DNA from 2 places in the Cohnella soli genome. Region 2 is predicted to be linked to the other one. Evidence: a T-box and tRNA genes for the amino acid it is inferred to sense, from the RefSeq annotation. Region 2 holds a T-box; the other holds one or more tRNA genes.
The links. A T-box is a leader RNA that pairs with one kind of tRNA and senses whether it is charged. The one in region 2 lies ahead of argS (arginine--tRNA ligase), so its partner is inferred to be a tRNA-Arg.
Positions count from the first base shown of each region.

Region 1 (5,431 bases), on a different contig from region 2:
GAAGATAAAGCGCTGCATTTTGAAGGCAATCCGTTCGTCTCCAACGACTCCGAGGATGGGATGTACAACTCACTGTTCGCAGACGTCTATCGGATGCTGTATAAGCTGGGTACGCAAGAGACGAAAAAACATATCGAATCGATGGGGATTTTATAAAAGGCGAGGAGGTGAAATACAGCTATGGGCGACAAGTACAAGAAAAACAAAGGAAACGGATACGCGAAAAAAGGTGAAGATTTCGCCGAGCAGACGTTGAAGAACAATACGTTCCATCCCGCGCAGAACAATCCGGCGCAGCCTCATAATCGGTAGGTTGGTCGGTACGATCGCCAATAAAGCAGAAGAAGCTGCCTCCCTGGATCAGGGGTGGGCAGCTTCTTTCATAGAGTGATAAATTATGCTTTCCAGGCGACTAAAATTGCGCCGAGTGCGATCATTGCGACGCCCAGGGTATTGATCCAGGAAATTCGTTCGCCGAGAAAGAAGTATGCGAGTACGACAGCGAGCACGACGCTCAGCTTGTCGATCGGACCGACTTGAGCGACTTTGCCGCCCTTGAGCGCAAGGAAATAAAACAGCCAGGAAGCCGCGCCGGCGGCTCCGCTAAGCGCAATGAAAGCCATCGCTCTTTTCTGCGAGACGATGTCCCCGAGCTGGCTGAATTTCCCTTGAACGGCAACGACGCCGAGCAAGAAAAGGGCCATAATGACAGCGCGGATGGCAGTAGCGGAATTGGCGTCGATGTCCTTGAGGCCGATCTTGCCGAATATGGCGACAAGCGCCGCCGTCGCGGCGGACAACAACGCATAGATGAACCACACGCCCATCATGTTCCCTCCCGATTCGATCGTTGGCGACGGTATTGCCCGCTCGATCGAAAGTATGGATTATCGCAGCCGTTTGACCATGTGACGGAACGGTTTGCCGTTAATTTCGATGCGTTTGCCCGCTTCGTAACCGAGTCTTTCGTATAAACGACGGGCTCCATCGTTATCGAAATCCACATTAAGCGAGATTTTGGGGTGCCCGAGCTCTGCGGCACGAAGCTCAGCGGCTTCGATCAAGGCAGAGGCGATGCCTTTCCCCTGATGAGCGGGCCGAACGGCCAGCGCATCGATATAATATTCATCCTCGTCAGCCTCCCGGTCGATCATTACTAAAGGATTACCTACTTGCCGCAAATGTTCGAGCACCGGGGCGTTCAAATTTTCCTCGTCAACCCCGCTGTAACATAAAATCATACCGGCTACCCCGTCCGACGCTTCGCAAACAAGATAACAGGAACAGCTGAATCGATTGCCTACCTCGTTAATCCATGATTCGAGCTGCGACAGTACTTTCGTTTCTTCTTTTTCTCCGGTAAGTTTGTTGGCGATGCCGCCGATTGCGAGAACGACGAGTTCAGCCAGCGATGCCGAATCGCGAGGTTCGGATGGCCGGATCGTTGCAGTCCGTTTGATCGTCATATATGCTCCTTAAACAGAAAACCCGCCCACTCGGGATAAAAAATACCGAGGAGCAGGTTTTATCGATTGTGAAATGGCCTCCCAGGAGGGATTCGAACCCCCGACCGCACGCTTAGAAGGCGTGTGCTCTATCCAGCTGAGCTACTGGGAGATGTAATGGAAAGTATTAGCTCAGACACGCAAAAATTATCTTAGCACATCGAATGCAGCTTCGCAAGGAGAAATGTTGTTTTTGGCAACGAGTTGTTGCCTTGACGCCTTTCGTCTCGATGCAGCCGCCGTTACGGCTTGTCTCAAACCCGAATATTGTAATAGCGAATGCGGATTGAGGGGGGAGGAAAAGATGACGAAAATGAAGCCGGCAGCGTTTATTGCACGGCTGGCGCCCGAAGCGATACGTGCCCGTTCGGAAGGGTCACCTTTATTTCCTTCGGTCAGACTGGCGCAAAACATGCTGGAGACGGGCTGTAATTTAAACGGGCATTTTAATTTGGGAGGTTTTAAGGTTGGGGACGGAAAACCTAATGCCTGGTGGAGAGGGTCTGTTTACTCGACCGCTACGTGGGAAGTCATCGGGGGCAAACGGATCGAGACGGTAGCCGTATGGCGCTCTTACAGCAGCGTGTACGATTTCTACCGAGACCAGGACAGGCTATTCGCCACGGCGCGTTATGCCCGGGTATGTGCGGCCCAGACGCCGTCGGCTCAAGCTGAAGCGTTATTCGCGTGCGGTTATGCGACCGATCCGGATTATGCGAGCAAGCTGAAGTCGATTATGGTCGGCTATGGGCTTTACCGTTTCGACGGGGCGGAGGTGGAAGAAGCAATGACGTCCGATGAGAAAAAGGCGTTTGATGCGTTGGCGGCACGGGTAGCGAAGTTGGAGAAACGGGACGCAGCGCCAGATTGGTTCGTTAAAGAGTTCGGAAGCGCCGACCTGAACGGAAAAATCGGCGATCCGCGGTTTACGGAAGAAGGCTGGCGTTCGCTCGCCGTTTTGCTAAGATTAAGGAAGTAACAAGAAGCCCGGGGCTCTCGCCCCCGGGCTTCTTGTTTAAAAAAAATGATCACGGACGGTCGAACCCAGATTCGGGTTCCGCTTCCCATCCGAGGAAGTTGATTCATGGAGCGGGTGATGGGAATACTCAACCTCATCGATTGAAAAGTTCCCTTCGGGAACGGTAGAGGAAGAGGTTGACGCGCGTCCTACTTGGTAGGATCAAGGAAGCTATCACGGACGGTCGAACCCAGATTCGGGTTCTACTTCCCATCCGAGGAAGTTGTTTCATAATGGAGCGGGTGATGGGAATCGAACCCACGCCTCAAGCTTGGGAAGCTGGCGTTCTGCCATTGAACTACACCCGCAGAAAAAACAAGATATGTTCATTATATTATCATGAAGACGTTTACCAAATCAACGATTCGACGAAAGCGGGGCTATCCCTTTCGAAAATGAAGGATCAGAGGGAGCTACGTCGAAAGTGGAGATAGTGCGAGTTTGAAGGTAACTCCCTGTTCGGAGCCACGTCGGAAGTGGAGTTAGTATTCAATGCGGTTGCCCTGCCGGCGAAGGGCAATACTAGGACAATCGGTACCGTTGCTAAATGAAGCGTAACAGGTTTACCGCGAACGTGACGAATTGGAAATCTACAGTTAGTTCATCAAAAGTCGTGCCAATCGTCTATGCTTTTCCGGACGAATGGGGATCAAAAATCGGTCGTCAGTCATTTTTTCATCGTGCGTTTGTTCATGATATAATGCGAAGGTATCGCAATTCCCGCTAACCGCCGATCCGGCGAGCGGAACGCCGGGAAAGACCGGCAGTGGAGGGGGTTGCCTATGGCTGACCAAACGATAGATAATTTGGTTTTATTCCCAAAGACACTGGATTATTATCAAATTCAGTTGACCAAAATGTTGGAGACGGAACGCTACGGGGACGCGAAAGCGTTGCTAGCCTTCCTGCTGCAATGCCGGGGCGAAGCCGAACGTCACCATACCGAATGGCAGGCGTTGTTGGGATGGCTGGAAGCGGCGTTTCCGGAAGCGGGCAACGGCGAGTTTGCAGGTTTGTTCGACGACGGGGGCGAAGAGGACGAAGACGAAGATGCGATGCTGAAGCGCAAAGTCCAAGACCGGCTTCACACGGATGGAGAATATATCTCTCAATTACTGGCTTCTCTCTATAACGGAGACGATCCCGAGCAACAGATGCTTATTTTGGGCCAACTGATGCATGTCATCCATCCGGATATCGAACTTTCCCTACGTCAATGGCTGGGAAGGCAAGAATATATTCCGCCGGTTCAATTCCGTGCGCTGCAAGCGATCAAAAAGCAGGGAGGCACCGGTTCGGTCTCATTCTGGAGAGACGGTGAAAGTGTGACCGTAGAAGCCGCGGATACGCCGCTTGTATTCGGCGAGTTCCCTCGCGGCATTCATCAAGTGTTGGACAAAGTTAAAGATGCAGCAGAAGTGTCCGACCCGTCCTTGTCTTATTTCGCGGAAGAGACGTGGAAGGAGTGCGTCGAGGTGGCGTACGGCACGTCGACGTTTTCCAGTATGACAGAGGAAGACGACGGAACGTCGGATTTATGGAGCGCGGCTCTTCACCAATTGCTGATGGAGCGTTTACACGGAGCGCGCGGCGACGACGGCATTCGCGAGCGGTACGGAATTACGGGAGAGCTTCGGTTCCGTTACGAGCAAGCGCTACGCTGGCTTCGGCAGTATTCGGCGGATCCAGGATAAGCAGGGATTGACGACTTGACGAAGGATCGTCTTGAACGTCGGACGATGTTGTTTTATAATAGAGTGGTTTATGTGAACGGCCGCCCTGATGCGGCAAGATGTTACGGAGGGGAAAGCATAAGATGACAGCAAACTGGGAAAAGATAGAGAAGAACGTAGGGGTTCTTGAAGTTGAAGTAGCGGCGGACAAAGTTACCGAAGCATTGGACAAGGCATTTCGTAAAGTCGTGCAAAAAGTAAACGTTCCGGGCTTCCGTAAAGGTAAAGTTCCGCGCAACATTTTCGAAGCTCGTTTCGGTGTCGAAAGCTTGTACCAAGACGCAATCGACATTTTGCTTCCGGAAGCTTATTCCGACGCAATCGATCAAGCAGGCATCGAACCGATCGACCGTCCGGAAGTGGACGTTGAGCAATTCGGCAGAGGCCAATCGTTCAAGTTCAAAGCAAAAGTAACTGTTAAACCTGAAGTAACCCTTGGCGAGTACAAAGGTTTGGTCGTTCCGGCCGACAGCGCGGAAGTATCCGAGGATGAAATCTCCGCCGAGCTTAATCGCTTGCAGCAGCGCCATGCGGAGCTCGTTACGTTGGACGAAGGTCCTGCGCAAAACGGCGACGTTACGATCATCGACTTCGAAGGTTTCCAGGACGGCGTGCCGTTCGAAGGCGGCAAAGGCGAGCAATACTCGCTTGAGCTTGGTTCCGGTTCGTTTATCCCGGGTTTCGAAGACCAAGTGGTCGGCCTGAACATCGCTGAAGAGAAAGATATCGAAGTAACGTTCCCGGAAAATTACCACGCTGAGAACTTGGCGGGCAAACCTGTCGTGTTCAAAGTGAAGCTTCACGAGATCAAACGTAAAAACTTGCCAGTACTCGACGACGAGTTCGCTAAAGACGTTAGCGAATTCGATACGCTCGACGAGTTCAAAGCCGATCTCTCCAAAAAGCTGCAAGAGCGCAAAGCGAAAGATGCCGAGCTTGCTCGCGAAACGGCGATTATCGACAAGGCTACCGAAGCGGCTACCGTGGAAATTCCGCAAGTCATGATCGACTCCGAAATCACACATATGATGAAGGACTTCGAAAGCCGCCTTCGTCAGCAAGGCATGACTTTGGATCTTTACTACCAATTCAGCGGCCAGGACGAGGCGGCGCTGAAAGGCCAAATGCAAGCGGATGCCGAGAAGCGTGTTCGCAACAACCTTGTGTTGGAGCAA
Region 1 is NZ_JBHSMI010000009.1:108,432-113,862, reverse strand. It holds gene ACFPOF_RS05175 (hypothetical protein) at 1-156, shown strand, start outside; gene ACFPOF_RS05170 (hypothetical protein) at 181-312, shown strand; gene ACFPOF_RS05165 (EamA family transporter) at 396-827, opposite strand; gene ACFPOF_RS05160 (GNAT family N-acetyltransferase) at 888-1,466, opposite strand; tRNA gene ACFPOF_RS05155 (tRNA-Arg) at 1,541-1,617, opposite strand; gene ACFPOF_RS05150 (glycoside hydrolase family 73 protein) at 1,810-2,484, shown strand; tRNA gene ACFPOF_RS05145 (tRNA-Gly) at 2,758-2,831, opposite strand; gene ACFPOF_RS05140 (hypothetical protein) at 3,306-4,217, shown strand; gene tig (trigger factor) at 4,340-5,431, shown strand, end outside.
Region 1: it has a tRNA-Arg gene. The T-box ahead of argS (arginine--tRNA ligase) is inferred to sense a tRNA for this amino acid. The anticodon was not compared.

Region 2 (5,431 bases):
TTTCGCAAGCTCTTTCTCCAGACCGTAGGACCGGAAGTACACGAACCGCTCTTCGTCGCCAAGGGAGAGAAGTTTGTCCCCTTGCTCATCCGCCAGTTCCTTCGCAAAACCGACGATATCTTCCCCGTAATAACCATCTTCCGGCATTTCGGCATCTTGACCTAGTATCTGACGATAGCGCGCTTCGATCGAACGGGCGAGGTTGTTGATCTGATTGCCCGCATCATTAATATAGTACTCTCTCGTCACGTCGTATCCTGCGGCGGACAATACGTTGCACAGCGCATCGCCGACGGCCGCACCCCGAGCGTGTCCGAGGTGAAGACTGCCCGTCGGGTTCGCGCTGACGAATTCGACTTGCACCCGTTTGCCTTGTCCGGCGTCGATATTGCCATAACTTTCGCCTTGTTCGATCGCTTCGCCGATGACAGGGTACAGGTAGTTTTTGTCCAGACGGAAGTTAATGAAGCCCGGTCCTGCGATCTCCGCGGAAACGATCGAAGCCCGGCCAGCCTCCAAGCTGCCAATGATCGCTTCGGCGATCTGACGCGGGTTTTTCTTCGCGATCTTCGTCAGCTGCATCGCCAGATTCGTCGCCAAGTCGCCGTGAGACTTCTCTTTCGGCACTTCCAGCGTGATTGTCGGCAGCTCGTCCTTCGACGAGACAAGTCCCGCCGCGAGCGCCGCATCCGCCAGCGCCTCCTTCACCGATATTTGCAATTGTTCCAATGCGTTCATGAATGTGTTTCCTCCCGATATTATCCCTTAATGTCGAGACGGACATGGAAGTTTCCGGCCGTCTGATCGTGCAGCATCAACTCGTATTCCCATTCGACCCAGCCCCCGGCCTCCGACAGATCGGAAGCCAGTCGGAACGTACGCGCCATTACCGCGTGCGAACCGTAAGGCGTCGTCATTTCCCCCGGCACGCCGTTTTCTCCCACGCGAAAAACTTGCTCGTAGTCGACAGTCCCCCGGCGTCTGAGCCTCAGTTCCCCGGCGCGAACGAACAACGTGTTGTTCGTTTCTTTCCCGTTCTCGTCCGGCGGCTCCTTATAGGCGAGCGCCCAGCCTTCCGTCAAGCGGAACAGTTCCCCCGGCAATCCTGCCAATACCGTCTCGCCGTCCTGCTGCCGGCTGCGGAACCCGACGGTTACGCTCTTTTTGTCCGGCATCGCACACACTCTCTCCTTGCGCTCTTTTCTCTTGTTACTACTATATACACATCGCCCATTCAATTCAAATACAAATCGGGGCTTGAATGGGGAGTTCGGTGGGACTATAATGAAAAAAAATATTCGATCGACGATGAACGAGAGAGTAACCGAACCATTCTCGCACGCAGCGAGCCGGGACAGTGGAAGCCGGCGCGAGAACTTCGGCGAACCGCACTCGGGAGTCGGTTTCCCGAAATCAGAAGTAGGGAAACCCGGCGGCAAGCCGTTAACGGGCACGCAAGTGGGTTCCGGCCAGCCGGTTCGCCATAAGAGTGGTACCGCGGACTTATCCTCCGTCTCTTAACGAGACGGGGGATTTTTGCATTTCACGACGATTGATAACCAGGAGGTTGGAAAACATGTTGATGAACATCGCGGCGTCCATCATCGCGCCAGCACTGCCCGCAGAAGCGGGCATGACGGAAGAGAAGCTTGCCGGCATGCTGGAAGTGCCGCCTCAGAAAGAGATGGGCGACATCTCGCTGCCGTGTTTTGTTTTCTCGAAGCTTCTACGGCAATCGCCGCAGAAGCTCGCGGATCAGTTCGCAGCCGCGATCAATGAAGGAGCAGGGCAGGACGGCGAAGTTCGCGCTTCGGCGCTTGGCGGGTATTTGAACTTAACGTTTGACGGGGCACGCTGGAAAAGCGTCATCGTCGGCGCAGCACTGGCTTACGGCTATGGGCACTCGCAAGCGGGGCAAGGGAAACGCGTCGTCATCGACATGTCTTCCCCTAACATCGCCAAGCCGCTCGGCATCGGTCACTTGCGTTCGACGATGATCGGCAACGCCCTCGCGAACTTGTACGCTGTGACGGGTCACGAAGTCATTAAAGTGAACCATCTTGGCGATTGGGGCACGCAGTTCGGCAAGCTGATCGTCGCCTATCGGAGATGGGGCGATACGGCAGCGTTGCAGAATGAGCCAATCGCTGAAAGCTTGCGACTTTATGTGCGGTTTCATGAAGAGAGCGAGCGCGAGCCCATATTGGAAGACGAAGCGCGCGAAGCGTTCGCGTTGCTTGAGCGCGGCGATGAGGAGACGCACAAGTTATGGCGGTTCTTCGTGGACGAGAGCATGAAGGAATTTCATCGCGTCTACGACAGACTCGGCGTAACGTTCGATCATTATACGGGCGAAAGCTTCTACAATGATAGGATCGACGGCGTCGTACGGGAATTGGAGAATTCAGGGCTATTGGAAGACAGCGACGGCGCCAAAGTCGTCCGTCTGGAGGAGCTTAACCTGCCGCCTTGCCTCATTCTGAAAAAGGACGGCTCGACGATCTATCCGGTCAGGGACATTGCCACGGCGATCTATCGGAAAAACGAGCTCAAGGCAGACGAAATCCTGTATGTCGTCGGCGCGGAGCAAAGCTTGCACTTCCAGCAAGTGTTCGCCGTGTTGAACAAGCTCGGACATACGTGGGCGAATACTTGCCGACACATCCCGTTCGGGCTAATGACGGTCGGAGGCAAAAAAATGTCGACGCGCAGAGGCAAAGTCGTCTTCCTCGAGGACGTTCTTAACGAAGCGACCGAGCGCGCATTAGCCATCATAGAGGAGAAAAGCCCTTCTCTGCCGGACAAATCACGGATTGCGGAAGCGGTCGGCGTCGGGGCTGTTATTTTCGGAGACTTAAAGCATCATCGGCAGTTGTCCGTCGACTTCAACATCGAAGAAGCGGTCAGCTTCGACGGGGAAACAGGACCGTATTTGCAATACACCCATGCGCGTATTTGCAGCTTACTTCGGAAGGGAAACTATGAGGATCTGCGCGGGCAGGGACACTTGGTCGACGGCGCGGTACTTGCTTCCAATGAAGCATGGGAATGCATAAAGACGCTGTCCCGGTTTGAAGCGGTATTGAAAGAAGCGGTGAGCGACAACGAGCCGTTTGTCCTAGCGAAATATTTGCTGGCTGTGGCCAAAGCGTTTAATCGCTTCTACAATTCCGGCAAAATCGTCTACGAAGGCGCCGAACCGGCGGAAGTCGCATCGAAGCTCGCCCTGGCGGCCGCTACAAGGAACGTGCTAAAGCAAGGGTTAAATTTACTAGGAATCGCCGCCCCTCAGGAGATGTAAGTCACGCCTCGAAAAAAAGCGTTGCAATCAGGTTCTGCGGATGGTAATGTTTAACATCAAACGGAAGGGTTTCTAGGGATCCGCAGGCTTGCGCTCAGCGCGCATAAGGCCGGGCGAACCGAGCGAAACCGGCTAACGGCACAAGCCGAGCTACACCGTAGGGATAAAAGACCTTCGGCAAGTTCCGCCTAACAGGCGGCTCTTGCTCGGGGTCTTTTTTGCTTTACCCTTGCAGAGCGGCAAAGAAGGGGAGCGACACGTTCATGATGGAGGCGTTACGGACGAGAGGTTTGAGCAAAACGTTCAAAACAAAAAAGAAGGATGCCGGGCTCGCCGGAAGCATCCGAGCGATGTGGAAACCGCAATGGGAGGAAAAGGATGCCGTACAAAGCGTCGATTTGCTTGTGCGCGAAGGGGAGTCGGTCGCTTTCCTTGGGCCGAACGGGGCAGGGAAATCGACGACGATCAAAATGCTGACCGGCATCCTGCACCCGACGTCAGGGGAAGCGGAAGTGCTCGGCTTCGTGCCGTGGAAGGAACGGACGAAATTGGCCTACCGGATCGGGGCGGTGTTCGGGCAGAAATCGCAGCTATGGTACCACCTTCCGCCGGTCGATACATTCGAGCTGATCAGTCGGATGTATGAGCTTAGACGCGGCGACTACCTGGAAAGAAGCCGAGATTTGATCGAGCGCTTCGAGCTAGGACCTTACATGAACACGCCGGTTCGAAAGCTGTCTCTCGGCGAGCGGATGCGCTGCGAAATCGCGGCTTCTCTCCTGCATCGTCCGCGAATGCTGTTTCTAGACGAACCGACGATCGGACTCGATGCGATTGCGAAGCAGCGTATCAGGGAGCTCATACGCGAGAGAAATAGAAGCGAAGGCGTGACCGTGTTTCTCACTTCGCACGATGCGGCGGATGTCGAAGCGATGTGCACGCGTGCCATCGTCATTCATCACGGTGGTGTGTTGCTGGATGAGCCGGTCGATAAAATGAAACGGGAAATACTCAGCCGGAAGACAGTATCGTTAACAATGGCATCGGCATCTATTTCATTACAACTGTCCGAGCCAAAGTTTCCTGGTATCGAAGGAGCTGAAATCATAGCGACCGAAGGGCGCACGATCAAACTGTCAGTCGACTTGAAACGGATTGGCATTGAGGAAGTGCTCGGTCGTGTGCTTGGCTCGATGCGCCTCGATGACGTCTCGGTCGAGGATCCCCCGCTCGAGGAAATCATCAAGCATATTTATGGCCTGCATCGCGAGCGGCTGCAAGAGGAGGAAGTAACCATATGAACACGAACGGGTTCGCCGCGAGATGGGCGACAATCGGGCTGAAGATGCGGGCGGTAGCGCGCATTACGGCGCGCCAGCAACTCGTCTACAAAATGGACTTCGTGCTGCGCGCCACGTTCCTTCTGCTCATTTTGTTCGTATTCGCGCAACTGTGGACGGCAGCTTACGCCGGAGATACGGAGAAGACGATCGCCGGATTCAAACTGAAGGAAATCGTCTGGTATCTCGTGTTCACCGAGGCGTTCACGATGGCGGTTCCGCCGCTTTGCGCAAGAGTCGAAGACGAGGTCAAAAACGGCGACATTGCCATCCGGCTTATCCGGCCGTTCTCCTACCTCGGCTATCATTATTCGAGCTTCTTGGCTGAAGCGGTCATTCGGCTATTCATCCACTTGTTTGTCGGGAGTCTGATTGCCTGGCCGATCGCCGGAGCGCCGAGTTTCGGCCAAGGCTGGGCGGGACTCGCCGCGCTGAGCCTCGGAGCGCTGACGATTTCTTTTCTCCTCCACGCGGTTGTCGCGCTTTGCGCATTCTGGGTGGAAGAAGTGCGAGGGATGGAGTTCGTGTTGCATAAGCTGCAGTTCACGATAGGAGGAATGCTGATGCCGATCGATCTGATGCCAGAGTGGCTGCAGAAGGTGTGCGCATGGCTGCCTTTTCAAGCGGCGCTCTATTTCCCGGCACGAACGGCGGTTCATTTCGACGGTCACGTATTGCTTCAAGAGATCGGAATCCAGCTCGGATGGGTACTCCTACTCGTTCTGGCAGCTATGGCGATCTATCGGAAAGGAGTGAAAAAGCTGCATGCGAACGGAGGATAAAAATGCGC
Region 2 is NZ_JBHSMI010000013.1:26,736-32,166, forward strand. It holds gene argS (arginine--tRNA ligase) at 1-738, opposite strand, end outside; gene ACFPOF_RS07095 (YwiB family protein) at 759-1,175, opposite strand; T-box leader at 1,300-1,521, shown strand; gene argS (arginine--tRNA ligase) at 1,577-3,301, shown strand; gene ACFPOF_RS07105 (ABC transporter ATP-binding protein) at 3,565-4,602, shown strand; gene ACFPOF_RS07110 (ABC transporter permease) at 4,599-5,423, shown strand; gene ACFPOF_RS07115 (ABC transporter permease) at 5,407-5,431, shown strand, end outside.